DNA from 3 places in the Clostridiisalibacter paucivorans DSM 22131 genome. Region 1 is predicted to be linked to each of the others. Evidence: riboswitches for the same ligand, from Rfam matches in the RefSeq annotation. Region 1 holds a riboswitch; each other region holds the start of a gene.
What was found. A riboswitch is a leader RNA that binds a small molecule or an ion and turns the genes downstream of it on or off. The one in region 1 is predicted to bind thiamine pyrophosphate.

Region 1 (5,454 bases):
CCCTATATATGATATACATAGACCCATTTTTTATATACATATTCTTTTTATTGACAATCTATCCCAGATATAATATTATTTATATATACCCCTTTAGGGTATGGAGGTGATAAAATGATTTTTTTAAATGAAAAAGCATTAAATTTTTTAAGAAAAAAGAATATAATTTAAAAATATCTATTAAGACTATAAGTTGTGGTTGAACAGGTACAATGAAGGAGCTAAGTATTAGCTCATCATCCAGTATCCCTGATACTAATATGTATAACAAATATGAGTTTCAAGGTATAAAGGTATTTATTCTAAAAACCTTAAAGACTAATAAAAAGATTGATATAAATCTTAAATATAATATACCCATTATAGGCCCTATATGGGATATAAAGGGTGTAAAACCAGAGCAATTGATATAATATTTAGACTTTAGTATCCCCATTACCTTTTGGGGAATTTTTATTTTCATTTTATTTAAATATAAATATGTATTCTGTTGATTTAGTCATACAAATTTGTTATTCTATTAAAAGAAATCTTAGAAAAGTTCATTATGTAAACTAGAGGTGAATCATGAATATATTATTACAATTTGGTATAATAGTGGGCATATGGCAGATAGGAGAGTTAATATCTTATTGGACCAATTTACCTATACCTGGAACTGTTTTAGGTATGATTATACTTTTTATTTTATTAAATACTAAAATTATTAAAATTGAAGATTTGAAAATTTCATCAGATTTTTTATTAAATAATCTAGCCTTCTTTTTTATACCTGCAGGCGTAGCATTGATAGGCTCAATAGGTGTCTTGAAGGATGCTTGGTTATCTCTTCTAATTATAACTTTACTGACTACATTTATAGTTATGGGAATTACAGGATTAATAGTAGAAAATATGATTAAATGGAGGAAGAACAAATGAGTCCCTTATTAGATAGTCCTGCTTTTGGTATATTACTTTCTATATTGACATTTCAATTGAGCTTATATATTTATAAAAAAACTAAAATTTCTCTATTTAACCCATTATTAATAAGTATATCATTAATAATTGCTTTATTAGTTGGATTTAATATACCCTTTGAAAAATTTAATAAAGGTGGCGAAATAATCTCTTTTTTCTTGGGCCCTGCCACAGTTATACTAGCTGTTCCATTATATAAACAGATGGAGTTACTAAAAAAGCATATTCATACGATTTTTATAGGTATATTTTCAGGAGTTATAGCTTCAATTATAAGTGTTATATCTTTAGCTATATTGTTTAAATTAGATAAAAGATTAGTGCTATCCCTAATACCAAAATCTATAACCACACCAGTGGGAATGGTATTGTCTGAAAATATAGGTGGTATCCCTTCAATAACTGTTATGCTTATTATAACTACTGGAATTACTGGTGCCATAATAGCACCCTTTGTATTTAAAATATTAAATATTCATAATGGTATCGCTCGTGGATTAGCTATGGGTACCGCATCTCATGCCCTTGGCACATCAAAGGCATTGGAGATGGGAGAAACTGAAGGAGCCATGAGCGGTCTTTCTATAGGTATTTCAGCTGTAATAACCGTTTTAATAGCTCCATTATTAATTAAGATATTTTCACTGATTTAATTATATGACCAGATTATATACTGAAAATAAAATATCTATTTAAGCATACCTGCCTTTTTATAAAGTGTATAAAAATGATTAGTAGGGCCTACTCCCTTTCCGATAGATAATGAATGCTCTATAGCTGTAGTTATGTATTCTTTAGCATTGAGTACAGACTTTTCTATCCCATAACCCTTAGCTAGATTAGATGCTATAGCTGCTGACAATGTGCACCCAGTACCATGGGTGTTTTTAGTATTTATCCTCTTCGCATTAAAATATTTAAATTCGCTACCATTAAATAATACATCTATTGCCTCACCATCTAGATGTCCTCCTTTAATTAAAACATTTTTAGTGCCCATATTATATATCTTCTTAGCAGCTAATTCCATATCCTCTAGCCGTTGAATCTTAAGTTTTGTTATGACTTCTGCTTCAGGTATATTGGGAGTTATTATAGTAGCCAATGGCAATAACTTATCTATCAAAGTATTTTCCGCTTCCGTCTTTAACAGATGAAATCCACTTTTGGACACCATAACTGGATCTAAAACTATATTTTTAGGATTATAATATTTCAAACCATCTGCTATAGTCTCTATGGTCTCTATTTGAGATACCATACCTATCTTTAATCCATCTACTGATATGTCCTCAAAAATTGCCTTTATCTGCTCCTTTATAATATCAGGAGTGATATCTTGTACTGCAAATACCCCTTGGGTGTTCTGAGCTGTAACTGCAGTTATTATACTCATTCCAAATGTGCCATGGGCAGAAAATGTTTTTAAATCTGCCTGTATCCCTGCCCCACCACTACTATCTGAACCTGCTATAGTAAGTACCTTTTTCATGCTTACTACCTCCCTATCCATTGATTTTAGTTATAGCTTTATTAGTATCTATTATTTTAAGTACCATATATCCTATAATACTCCCTCCAATAGTACTTACCATAAAGGGAGTTACAAAAAATAGTGCTGCTACTTCTTTACCCAGTATAAATTTTGCTATAGGAAATGCTAATATCCCGCCTATTATGCCTGTTCCTAATATTTCTCCCATAACAGCGTATGCCCTTTCTCCTTTAATCATATAAGTTATACCAGCAATAAATGCTCCTATCATACTACCTGGAAAAGCCAAAAGGGAACCTGTACCAAGTATATTTCTTAAAACTGATATTAAAAAAGCATTGGCCAATGCATACCATGGTCCCAATAATACTGCTGATACTACATTTATGGTATGCTGGACTGGAAAGCATTTAGCTATTCCAACTGGTATATAAATAATATGTCCTGTAATAGTTCCCATAGCTACCAATAATGATGATAGTGTAATCTTTTTTATATCCATATAAACCCCCTAATTTTTATGTACTAAGGGCATATAAAAAAAGACACAAATCTCAAACCATGAGGATTTATGCCTATAAATAACATAAGTTTTCACTTCCCTACGCTGGCATTATCCAGATCAGGTTAAGGGTCAAAGACTTTTTTGGGTCTCTATCTCAGCTGGCCTTTCCAGCCCCCCTAGCACATAAATTATTCTTTTATAATTAGATGATATCACAATAATTTTCCATATTCAACCTTTTGTCAACCTACTATTGACCTATTTACATACTTTGATGTCATAAGGCTTAACATAGCACTATAAAACACATCAAATTCTACTATATCTCCTACATTTACATCGTATTTTGCGTTGGAAATATTCAATAACAAATGGTCACTACTCCCTCCCATTATCTCTATATCTTCGTCTACAGGAGTAAGGGCTTCAATCCTACAATCTTGTTTCCCCACTGCTACTATAGCCCTCTTTATATTTCCCATATCCTTATGATTAGGTATATTTCCAAAGGCATCTCTACCTATCTTGCCTATAGGTACAGATGGTTTCGTTTTAACCTCTATCACTTGAGCCTTTAATTTTACAGTATCTTGTATGGTTCCAGGTACTATTCTAAAATTCGTCGTATCTCTTCCCAGAAGGATTGCCTCACCTATTCTAAATTGTGTGATACCTTTTGCAATTTCACCTTTCTCTAGAATATCCAATGTCAAAGTACTTCCTCCAGATATAGTTTCTATATTAAGTCCATACTCTTTTTCTATATCATTAGCTAGGTCTACAAGTATTTTAGTATTTTCATATGTGGGAAGTACCCCTCCATAACATCCTACATTAGCTCCTAAACCTTCTAATTTTATATTAGGTAGTTTTATTATCTCACCCACTATATCTAGTACTTTATCGGGCCAAACACCCTCTCTTAAATCACCAACATCTACCATTAATATGACATTATGGATCTTGTTCTGCATCTTTGCTGACTCAGATATAGCTTTTATAGTATCTAATTCTGAATTTAAACTACCAAGTGTATATTTAACCAGATCATCTATCTCGCATAGCATGGGAATCCTTATAAGATACATCTGGGCATTTATGCCATATTCTACCATATTCACTATATTCTGAATTCTTGAATCACCAATTTTCCTTATACCACCTTCCACCATTGCCTCGACCAATTGAGGCATAGCACATATGCCCTTACTTATTCCCATGATCTCAATACCCTTTTTACCACAATAATCCACAACATATTCTGTGTTTTCTCTTATTTTTCCTATATTTATTTCTATCCTTGGATAAATAATTTTTCCCAATATCCCTCATCTCCTTTTTGGTTTTTAACTATCCCCTTATAAAAATTATACCATAGTGAAATACAGGCCAACAATAGTACAAATATATAATTATAATAAAGACATAAAAAAGTTAGTAGTTAACTACTGGCTACCAACTACTAACTTCTTTATATCTATTTTTTTCTTAAATTTTTAAAAAATTCCTTTAACATTAAAGAGCTTTTTTCTTCCAATACGCCAAATAAAACTTCAACATTATGATTCAAATACTGGTTTTGAACTATATTCATTACAGAACCACAGGCTCCCCTTTTCTTATCTTTAGCCCCTATTACCAATCTTTCTATCCTAGAATTTACTATGGCTCCAGCACACATGGGACATGGTTCCAATGTAACATACATAGTACAACCTATAAGCCGCCAACCTCCTAAAATATCAGCAGCTTTTCTTATGGCAATCATCTCTGCATGGGCCGTCGGATCATTTAACAATTCCCTTTTATTATATCCAGAGGATATTACTTCTCCAGCTCTTACTATAACTGCCCCAACTGGAACTTCTAAAATTTCCTTTGCCTTTATAGCTTCTTTTAGAGCCAATCCCATAAAATAACTATCCATACTATCATCAACCTGTCAAAAAATAAAAATGGTGCACCTAGGAGGATTCGAACCCCCGGCACATGCCTTAGGAGGGCACTGCTCTATCCTACTGAGCTATAGGTGCACAATAAATCACTTATATATACTACAATATTTTGATTGTTTTGTCAAGGATCTCAGATGCTATCAGAAATAAGGTATATAAAACAGCTAGTAGTTGATGATGGAAATTCTATGGACTTCATTCTTAAACTACTAACTGTTTTATGTTTTTGTCATAAATATACCTTCATCATTAGACTAGGGGCATAAATGCCCCTCTAATCTATCTTTTCTAATCCTCCCATAAATGGTCTTAAAACCTCTGGTATTGTCACTGATCCATCCTTTTGTTGATAATTTTCCAATATAGCTGCTGTAGTCCTTCCAACTGCAACACCTGAACCATTTAAAGTATGAACATATTCTGTATTTCCTGTTTCACTATCTCTATATCTTATATTTGCCCTTCTAGCCTGAAAATCTTCAAAATTACTACAAGAAGATATCTCTACATACCTATCATAACTAGGCATCCATACC
Region 2 (5,454 bases), on a different contig from region 1:
CTATATAATTATCACTCTTTATAGGAGTAAAGGCTATTTGGCAAGATGCTATTTTTGCCATAGGGCACATATATATCCACCTCTTTCTGTCTTAGACAGCTCCCGTTCATTATCTAAATTTATATCATTTTCATCAGCATCTGGAGGTATAAATAAACATTCGCCAGTATCCACAAGATAATTTGTTTTTAACGATTTAAGGTCTTGTAAGTCTTTAAAATAGGCATATTTAAATACTGTATTTTCTCTAAATTCTTTAGTTATATAGAGCTCTCCCCATTTACTGTCTTTATTTATTGTTCCAACAAGTATTTCTCCACCCTTTTTAGTAACTCTAAAAAGCTCGTCTATAGCCTTTTCTGGTTTTTGTATAAATTCAAATGCTGCCATTGAAAATACTGCATCAAAAGATTCATTGCTAAAATCTAGATCGTATATATCCATCTTATAAAATTTTATATCGAACCCTTCATTTTCCGCCTTCATCCTTGCCTCTTTTAGCATTTCTTCTGATATGTCTATTCCTACAACTTCATATCCCATCTTAGCCAATTTTATACTAAAATTACCAGTACCACATCCTACATCTAATATCTTTTTCACTTTATCCCCATTAAAAAGATTAAATGCACATTCTGTCTCTACTTTATCCACAAAATCTCCAAACTTTGTGGAATACCACTGGTCATAGTTTTTAGCTTCTTTATCAAATATGGCCACTTAATCACTTCCCTTCAATCTACTGACTAATCTAATTTTTCTATAATATGTTTCTTTATATTATTAAACTCAACTGAAGTAGTTATATCTCTATTTCTTGGTCTTGGCAATTTTATATCTAGCTCCTCTTTGATTTTTGCTGGTCTGTCAGACAATATATATATTCTATCAGACAGTAATATGGCCTCTTCTATATCATGGGTTATAAATAATATTGATACATCTAAGGTATTTAATATATCCATCAACCAATAATGCATTTTTGACCTAGTTATGGCATCGAGCCCACCAAAGGGTTCATCTAATAGGATTATATCCCTAGAAAACATATATGTCCTCATAAGTGCAGCCCTCTGCCTCATGCCTCCTGATAATTGAAATGGGTATTTATGTTGAAATCCATCAATTCCAAATAGTTCAAAATATTTTTCTGCCTTTTCCCTGGCTTTTTCTTTAGACATGCCCTTTATAACAAGGGGAATTGCCACATTATCTATTATTTTCTTCCACGGTAATAGGAGGTCTTTCTGATACATATAGCTAACTCGACCAGTTTTTCCTGTATAATCCTCTCCTTCAATCATTACTTTACCTGTATCAGGAGAGATAAGGCCTGATATTATATTGAACAAAGTACTCTTTCCACTACCACTGGGCCCCAATATGGACACAAATTCCCTATCTTTTAAATTCAATGATATATCTGATAAAACAGCAGTTTCTTCAAAGTCCTTTTTTATTCCACAAATATCAAGTTTTTTATTATTATTCAGGCAAATATTCATTTGTAAAGGCTTCTTTTGCATCCAATTCATTTTCTATTAAACCTCTTTCAAGCATCCAGTTTGAATAATTTTCCCATCTATCTAGACTCATTTCTCCCCATCTATCCACATCGGCCTTGTATTCCTTAGCCAAATATTTTTGACTTGCTACAGCAAGTTCCTTATCTATTTCTGGTGATGCCTTTAATAAAGATTGTACTGCATCCTCTGGGCTTTCTATTGCATATTCATATCCCTTTCTAGTTGCATTCAAAAATTTCTTTGTCAATTCAGGGTTTTCTTGTATATAGTCCTCTTTAGCAATAATTACAGGTGTATAAAAATCTAAATCTGGTTCCACTTCTTGAAGTTTTATGAAATTAATAGGGTAATCCTTAAGTTCTGAAGCTACGCCATCCCATCCATAATATATCCAAGTAAAATCTACATGGTCTTTAACTGATGTAAAGAAGTCTAATTCTCCTATATTGACAGTCTCTACCTTAGAAAAATCTCCATCTTCTTTTTCCATAACTGCCTTTATCATGGCTTCCTCCATAGGAGAACCCCAGCCACCATATTTTTTTCCTTCAAAATCTTTACCGGTCTCAATACCCTTTTCAACAGGAGATGCAAACCCTGATGTATTATGCTGAATTATAGCGGCTATAGCCTTTATAGGTAATGGATTCTCTGCTGTCCTCGCGTATGTAACCTGTTCTTGATAGCTTATTCCAAAATCACCCTTGCCAGCAGCTATAGGCTCAGCACTGCCTCCCCCTGTAGGTTGTATGATTTCAACTTCTAATCCTTCTTCTTCATAAAATCCCTTGTCTTTGGCCACGTATATACCCGTATGATTAGTATTAGGATACCAATCTAAAAGCACTTGTACCTTTGTAAGCTCTTCACTATTACCAGTTGGTGCTTCATCTTCCTGCTGTTGATCAGTAGCACCACAACCAATAGTAGGTAATACTGTCAATGTAACTACCAATAATAATATCAATACTCTTTTCATTTTCAATCTCCCCTAACCTTTATTATTAATTTCTTGTTTCCAAGGCATAGCTATATATTCTATCAATGATATAACCTTGAAAACAGTAATACTCAATATTACTATTATAACTATGGCAGCAAAAAATTTATCTAATGCAAAGGAATTTTTTACCCTTATCATATATACCCCTATACCAGTCTTGCCTCCTAGCCACTCTCCTATAACAGCGCCCATTATACTATATGTAGCAGCTATCCTAAGTCCTGAAAAGAAGCTCACTATAGCCCCTGGGAATTTTACCATTTTAAATATTTGAATTTTACTTGCCCCCATGGATTTTAATAAATTTATCATATCCTCATCCACAGATTCCAAACCTTGAAGCATACTAACTATTATGGGAAAAAAGCATACTAATACTACTACAATTATCTTAGGCAATTTACCAAATCCAAACCACAATATAAACAATGGAGCCAAGGCTATTATAGGTATGGTCTGTGATATCACTAAAAGGGGGTATAGTGCCCTTTTAACAATCCTTACATTGTCCATAATTATAGCTAAAACCATGGCAAATACTATGGATATAAAAAAACCCAATAAGGCTTCATATACTGTTGTAAATATATGGATTTTTATTTCTGGCAATATTTCTATCAATGTAATAAATATATCCTTAGGGGTAGGCAATATATATCTAGCTATAATCCCCTTGTCCACTATTAACTGCCATATTAGTAATAGAAATGCAAAAAATACAACAGGTATAGCTCTACTTTCTGTATTTACCAACCTTCTCATTCATAGTCACACCTTCAGATTTGTAATCAATTTTGACAACCGATAATACCCTATTTGCCCCTTCATTTATACATATATCTTGGGCCCTTTTTACCACATCTAGTAACTCATCTAATTCTCCCTCCATGGTAGTTTCCATTGGACCAACCTCATATTTTATCCCAGTAGATGATATATATGCTATAACCTTGTCCACCACATCATAAATCTTGGACTCTTTAACGCTGGGTATGATTTGAAGACTTACATTAATATTTGACATTTTTTCATCTCCCTTTATATTTTAAAAAATAAAACCCTCTATCCTGAAATTAGGATAAAGGGTTTATATACAACCGTATGCAGAATTAGATATTTCCCTCCGCTGGCATTACCCAGTTCAGGTTTCGTGGGTCGAGACATGTAGCCTCCTCTCAGCCAAATTACTTCAGCTCCCCCTTTTCCTATATTACATCTACATTCTAATACAACTACAAATATATGTCAATCACCTATCTAAAAAAACTATAAACTCCTACCTATCTACCAACTACATTACTTTACAACTATATTGTATATCCTACCGGGAACAAATATTTCTTTAACTATATTTTTTCCTTCCACATACTTTACAATATTTTCATCTTCCATGGCCTTAGCCCTTGCTTCTTCTTTAGTAGATTCAGTAGCTATATTTATAGTACCTCTAACTTTACCATTTATTTGAACAGCCATCTCTATAGTATCCTCTACTGTCTTATCCTCATCCCATTCTGGCCAAGATTGATCAGTAATTCTTCCGTCAGCTCCTATTTTAGACCAAAGTTCTTCAGTTATATGAGGTGCTACAGGATTTAAAAGTACTAAAAAGACTTCCATTTCCTTATTATTTATCTTTCCATTGCTATTAAAGTCATTTAAAAGAGTCATAAGGGCTGCTATTGCTGTATTGAATTTCATATTTTCATAGTCTTCACTAACCTTCTTTATAGTCTTATGCATGTTAACTTCAAGCTCTTTAGAGAATTCACTACCATCTTCTACAATGTCTACAAGTCTCCATACCCTGTCTAAAAATCTTCTACATCCCTTTACTCCATTTTGAGACCAAGGTACACTTTTTTCAAAATCTCCAATAAACATCTCATATAGACGCATTGTATCTGCACCAAATTCTTCTACTATTTCATCGGGATTTACTACATTGCCCCTGGATTTTGACATCTTTTCATTGTTTTCCCCAAGAATCATCCCATGAGATGTCCTCTTTTGATAAGGTTCTGGTGTAGGCACTACCCCATAATCATATAAGAATTTATGCCAAAATCTTGAATACAATAAATGTAATGTGGTATGTTCCATTCCACCATTATACCAATCTATGGGTAACCAATAGTTTAGATTTTCTTCACTGGCCAATGCTTCACTATTATTAGGATCTGTATACCTTAAGAAATACCATGATGAACCTGCCCATTGAGGCATGGTGTCTGTTTCTCTTTGGGCATGACCTCCACATTTAGAACAAGTAGTATTTACCCAATCAGTCATTTTTGCTAGTGGTGATTCTCCATTATCTGCAGGTTCATAACTATCTACTTCAGGCAATAATAACGGTAATTCTTCCTCAGGTACAGGTACCCATCCACATTTTTCACAATATACCAAAGGTATTGGCTCTCCCCAGTATCTCTGTCTAGAAAATACCCAATCTCTTAACTTATAATTTATCTTTCTCTTTCCCAATCCTTTTTCTGCAAGCCAGTCACTTATTTTCTTCTTAGCCTCTTCAACATTTAATCCATTTAAAAAATCTGAGTTTATTAAAACTCCATGCTCTATATCTGTATAAGCACCCTCTTCAATATTTCCACCTTCAACTACTTCCACTATAGGCAAGTCAAATTTCTTGGCAAATTCCCAGTCTCTAGTATCATGTCCTGGCACCGCCATGATTGCACCAGTTCCATAGGACATAAGTACATAATCAGATATAAATATGGGGATTTCTTTATTAGTAACAGGATTTATTGCACTTATACCTTCTATCACAACACCTGTCTTCTCCTTCACTAACTCAGAACGTTCAAATTCAGACTTTTTCTTGGCCTCTTCCCTATATTTCTCTATAGCATCAAAATTAGTGATTTTATCCCTAAACTTGTCGATCAACGGATGCTCTGG
Region 3 (5,454 bases), on a different contig from region 1:
GGCATATAGCATTACTAAAGGCAGGTAAGGATGCCATAAGAGAGACTAGAAGATGGGACGATATGAAAAATGAGACCATTGTTATGAGGGTAAAAGAAGGGGTTGCAGATTATAGATATTTTCCTGAACCCGATATAGTTGGAATGGAAATAGAGGATAATTGGATAAAAGAAATAAGGGACAATTTGCCAGAATTACCCCATATCAAGAAGGACAGGTTTGTTAGTGAATATGATATACCCGTATATGATGCCAAAGTTCTTACTGCTACTAAGGCATTGGCAGATTTTTATGAGGAGACAGTAAAATATTCTAAAGACCCTAAACAAGTGAGTAATTGGATAATGGGTGACGTATTGAGAAGGGTTAAAGATGAAGACATAGATATAGAGGATTTGAGATTTACTGCTAAAGATTTAGCTGATTTAATAAATCTAATAAATGAAGGAAAGATAAGTAATAATATAGGTAAAAAGGTATTGAGAACAATGTTTGAAGAAGGTAAGGATCCTAATACTGTAGTGAAAGAAAAGGGTCTTATTCAGATAAATGATGAAGATGAATTGAACAAAATAGTAGATGAAGTATTGGATAAAAATCCCCAGTCTATTGAGGACTATAATAATGGAAAAGATAGGGCATTGGGCTTCTTAGTAGGTCAAGTAATGAAAGCTACTAGGGGTAAGGCAAATCCTCAGATGGTAAATAAAATGCTAAGAGAAAAGATGAGTTAGGTTAGTGTTATTAGTTAGTGGCTAGTAGTTAATAGTTAGTAGTTTAATGATGAGAACCGTAGTTTTTTACTATCAACTACGAACTACGAACTACTAACTGTTTTTAATTATCAGATAAAACCTTAAAATAATCAATATTGTCGTAATCTGTATTGTCAATTTTAAATGGTGTTATGGAGACATAGTCATTGTCTAATGCCCATGAATCTGTATTTGTTTCATATTCTTTAATTAATTGACCATAAATTTTATATACATTTTTTATATTGTCATCTGCTAGATTTACTCTGTTTTTATAACGTCTTCTACCTAATCTGGTAATTTTTATACCTTTAATAGAAGAGATAGGCTTATTAGGGATATTTACATTTAAATATATACCTTCAGGTAGTGGATTTTTTTCTACAAAATCGACTATTTTTTTTATGAAAAATATTGCAGTTTCTTGCACAATATTGTCTTGACCATAATCCATAGAAAATGCTATTGCAGGTGTGGAAGAAAAGACTGATTCTATACATGCACCCAATGTGCCAGAAAGTCTAGTATCATCTCCTACATTTGGTTCATCATTTAATCCAGATATGACTAAATCTACATTTTTTACTAATTCATCTAACCCTATGATTACACAATCTGCAGGAGTACCATGTATTTTGTATGAAGACTTTTCACCTACATCCAGAGGATATTTTTCTACTCTAATGTAATTGTAAAATGTCACAGCACCACTTAATCCTGAACACTGAGTGTTTGGGGCTGCAACAAATATATTATGTTTTTTAGACAATTCACTAACTAATATTTTTATTCCCAAATGGTCTATGCCATCATCATTTGTAACTAAAATATTCATTATATCCTTCCTTTTTATATATTTATGTATAGTCCGTAGTCAATGATACAAGTAGAGAGCCCAAATCTTTATTATGATTTGGGTTCTCTGACTACGGACTATGAACTACTAACTACCAACTTGTTCTATCTTTTCTTTTAAAGAAACTGTCTTATCATCTAGATTATATATGGTATCTAAAAAGGATATCTTATAACTTGCAGGACCATTTACTCCCTTTGCAGCTATTTCTCCTGCTATACAATAAGACGTAACTCCATAGACAGCCCCTTTTAATGGATCACTTGATACAGCTAAAAAACAAGCTAAGGTACTACCCAGCATACATCCAGTTCCCACTACATTTCCCATAAATGGATGTCCATTGAATACTTTATATACAAATTTACCATCGGTAATAATATCTTCCTTACCAGATATAACTACAATTGTGTCATAATTTAATGCCAATTTCTTGCTAAGGGGAATGATATCTCTATATTCACCTATAGACTCTACACCTTTCATATTGCCTTCTTCACCTGCAAGGGTAACTATTTCACCTTGGTTACCTTTTATAGCTGATACATGTATCTCATTGAGAATCCGTTTTGCTGTTTTTGTTCTTAGTTTGGTGGCACCAACCCCTACAGGGTCTAGAATTACGGGAATGTTAAGTTGGTTGGCTTTTTTTCCAGCCCTTATCATGGCTTCTACTTGGTCGGGATGTAATATTCCTATATTGAGTAATAGTCCTTGAGACATAGAAACCATTTCTTCTACTTCTTCTTTATAATTTGCCATTACCGGAAGTCCACCCCAATATAATGTGATATTAGCTAAATCATTTGTGGTAACTTCATTGGTTATGTGATGAATTAGAGGTTTTTCTTTTCTGATTTTATAGATAAGATCATTCATTTTTATACTCCTTTGATTTTATGATTATTTCTTTTAAAAGTGCAGTTGACTTTTCTATATCTCTTGAAGAGGCGATGGCACTTATTACTGATATACAATCGGCTCCTGATGTTATAACTTTGCCTGCGTTATCATGATTTATGCCTCCTATTGCTATAATAGGTAGTCTGCCTTTTTCTTTTGCCATACGGAGCATGTTTAATCCTAGATTGGAATTTTCTTTTTTTACATCTTTGGAGTTGGTATCAAAAATAGCACCCACACCTATATAATCTGCACCTTTTTCTTGAGCTTCATATATTTCTTCTAAATTAGAAACAGAAACACCAATTATCTTGTCTTTACCCATAAGCTTTCTAACTACTTCAATGGGTAGATCCTCTTGACCAATATGTATACCATCGGCATCTAAGGCCATGGCCAAGTCTACATCATTGTTAACTATAAAGTCTACTCCTGCATCGTGGGCCAATTTTTTTATTGCTTTTCCAATTTCATATCTTTCACGCATATTTAAATTTTTGTCCCTTAGTTGTATTACATCTACCCCTCCTTTTATGGCTTCTTTTACTACTTCTATAGTGCTTTTAGATGAAAATTTTTCTTCTGTAACCAAATACACATGCCAATTTTTAATCATAAATATTCCCCCTAAATTTATAAATAGATGAAATTAAAGCGTAGTCCAAATGTAGGACTACGCTTCACTTAAAATAATTTTTAAATAAAACTCTTTCCTACGCTGGGATTAACCAGTTCAGGTTTAAAGGGTTGAGAAACACAATTTCTCTCTCAGCTTTAAAAAGCACCCCTAGAGTATATAATCTTATATTGATTTTAAAATATTCTATCATAAAGATATTTTAAAATCAAAAAAACTTCTAAATCATGTAAAAAAATACATGGTATATATTTACAAAGTGAATATTATTACAAAAATTTAAAAAATATGTTCTAACTATATAAACAACTGTGTGCGTATCTAAGAAGGCTACACTTTAGTAAATTAAAGACTTGAGGGAAATGTTACAAATATTTAAAGTTGAGAGAGTTAAAAATTCATTGAGTAAAAAAACATATTGTGCTAGTATTTTAATATAGCTTTTAAAGAGGAGAAGAACCTTCAAAATTGTCTTACAATTACAAGATTCAAAACCCACTCTTTCTTTTTAACCAATCCTAGTTATTTATTCAAAGAGCTGATTAAATATTAAAGTCTCAATAAAGTATTACAAAAAGAATTTATTTTAAAATTTTTATTTTATTTTAATTTATGTGAAAGGAGTGTATGTTATGGGTAGATTTTTAACCAAAAGACTTATTTCTATGATACTTACTTTATTTATAGTTATAACTATTACTTTCTTTTTAATGCATGCTATTCCTGGTGGACCATTTACTAGGGAGAAACCTTTACCACCAGCTGTAATTGAGGCTTTAGAGAAAAAGTATAAGATTGATCAGCCTGTATATATGCAGTATATTGATTATTTGAAGGGAGTTCTAACACTGGATTTTGGACCTTCATTCCAAAAACAAGGAGTTCAAGTTACAGACCTTATATGGAAGGGGTTACCTGTGTCGGCTAAGATTGGAGGATTGTCTGTATTGGGGATAATTATTTTAGGAATACCCCTGGGCATTATTTCTGCATTGAAACAAAATAAATGGCAGGATTATGTGGTTACAATTGTAGCAACATTGGGAGTTACAATTCCAAGTTTCGTAATGGCCACACTTATAATATATATATTTAGTTCCAAACTAGGAATATTACCTTCCCATGGATTAGAAGGCCCTAAATATTATATTGGACCTGTGATTGCGCTAGGTGGATTTTCATTGGCATTTGTTGCTAGATTGGTTAGGTCTTCTATGCTAGAAGTTATGAGACAGGATTATATAAGAACAGCAAGGGCGAAAGGGTTATCAGAGTTTGTAGTTATAGGTAAACATGCCCTTAAAAATGCATTAATACCAGTGGTTACTTACTTGGGACCTATGATTGCAGCAATACTTACTGGATCCTTTGTTGTTGAAAGGATATTTGCGATACCTGGAATGGGTAAATATTTTGTTGAAAGTGTTACAAACAGAGATTATACAGTAATAATGGGAGTAACAATATTCTACGCTGCATTTTTAATACTTATGATATTATTAGTAGATGTTATATATGTTCTAATAGACCCAAGAATCAAATTTGATGATTAAAGGAGGTTTAGTTCATGGCTGAGATTAAGGAAATACCAAAGGACTTGTGGCAGCGGGTTCCTAAGGAAGAAAAAGAAAAAGAAAAAATAGTAAGACCTAGTCTTACTTATTGGCAAGATGCATGGAGAAGGCTTAAGAAAAATAAACTGGCTATGATAGGATTAATTGCTGTTATAATTATTTTAATGATGGCTGTATTCGGTCCCATGTTTTCTAAATATGGATATGAAGAACAAAGGTTAGATATGGCAAATATACCTCATAGATTCCAAATATATAAAATCTCAGAGGATAAATTTGTATATATACACAATGAATATATGCTCTATGAAGTAAGTGGTAATGGAGAGCTTATAGCTAAATTAGATCCCGAAGAAGATAATATGGCTAAATTATATAGAACTTACAATATAGATGGGAAAGAGGTTGTTCTTGATTATAGTTTAGCAAGGGAAAGACTTAAAAATCCAGAGATAACTAAAGATTATGAATTAAAAGTAGATGGGAATGTTGTAGAACCTGCTAAGAAGGTCTTCAATAAGACATACTGGCTTGGTAGTGATTCTCATGGTAGAGATCTATTTGTGAGGGTACTTTACGGAGCTAGAATATCTTTGGCTGTTGCAGTAGTTGCTACATTGGTTAATTTCTTTATAGGAGTTTTTTATGGAGGAATATCAGGATATTTTGGTGGAAGAGTAGACAATATTATGATGCGTATTGTTGATATTATAAATACTGTACCATTGA

Region 2: another riboswitch for thiamine pyrophosphate. It lies ahead of Q326_RS0108380 (thiamine-binding protein); the one in region 1 lies ahead of thiW (energy coupling factor transporter S component ThiW).
Region 3: another riboswitch for thiamine pyrophosphate. It lies ahead of thiE (thiamine phosphate synthase); the one in region 1 lies ahead of thiW (energy coupling factor transporter S component ThiW).

The regions. Positions count from the first base shown of each region.
Region 1 covers NZ_JHVL01000022.1:37,640-43,093, forward strand. Annotated here, with positions in the region: gene Q326_RS0108045 (hypothetical protein) at 213-413, shown strand; gene Q326_RS0108050 (CidA/LrgA family protein) at 568-921, shown strand; gene Q326_RS0108055 (LrgB family protein) at 918-1,616, shown strand; gene thiD (bifunctional hydroxymethylpyrimidine kinase/phosphomethylpyrimidine kinase) at 1,652-2,455, opposite strand; gene thiW (energy coupling factor transporter S component ThiW) at 2,469-2,960, opposite strand; TPP riboswitch at 3,041-3,151, opposite strand; gene Q326_RS0108070 (alanine/ornithine racemase family PLP-dependent enzyme) at 3,206-4,285, opposite strand; gene tadA (tRNA adenosine(34) deaminase TadA) at 4,441-4,890, opposite strand; tRNA gene Q326_RS0108080 (tRNA-Arg) at 4,920-4,996, opposite strand; gene serS (serine--tRNA ligase) at 5,193-5,454, opposite strand, start outside.
Region 2 covers NZ_JHVL01000023.1:45,248-50,701, forward strand. Annotated here, with positions in the region: gene Q326_RS0108355 (YkoF family thiamine/hydroxymethylpyrimidine-binding protein) at 1-61, opposite strand, end outside; gene Q326_RS0108360 (class I SAM-dependent methyltransferase) at 49-720, opposite strand; gene Q326_RS0108365 (ABC transporter ATP-binding protein) at 747-1,535, opposite strand; gene Q326_RS0108370 (ABC transporter substrate-binding protein) at 1,486-2,505, opposite strand; gene Q326_RS0108375 (ABC transporter permease) at 2,518-3,291, opposite strand; gene Q326_RS0108380 (thiamine-binding protein) at 3,263-3,553, opposite strand; TPP riboswitch at 3,630-3,739, opposite strand; gene leuS (leucine--tRNA ligase) at 3,826-5,454, opposite strand, start outside.
Region 3 covers NZ_JHVL01000031.1:2,903-8,356, reverse strand. Annotated here, with positions in the region: gene gatB (Asp-tRNA(Asn)/Glu-tRNA(Gln) amidotransferase subunit GatB) at 1-734, shown strand, start outside; gene surE (5'/3'-nucleotidase SurE) at 838-1,590, opposite strand; gene thiM (hydroxyethylthiazole kinase) at 1,699-2,490, opposite strand; gene thiE (thiamine phosphate synthase) at 2,483-3,130, opposite strand; TPP riboswitch at 3,208-3,313, opposite strand; gene Q326_RS0109695 (ABC transporter permease) at 3,784-4,704, shown strand; gene Q326_RS19080 (ABC transporter permease) at 4,719-5,454, shown strand, end outside.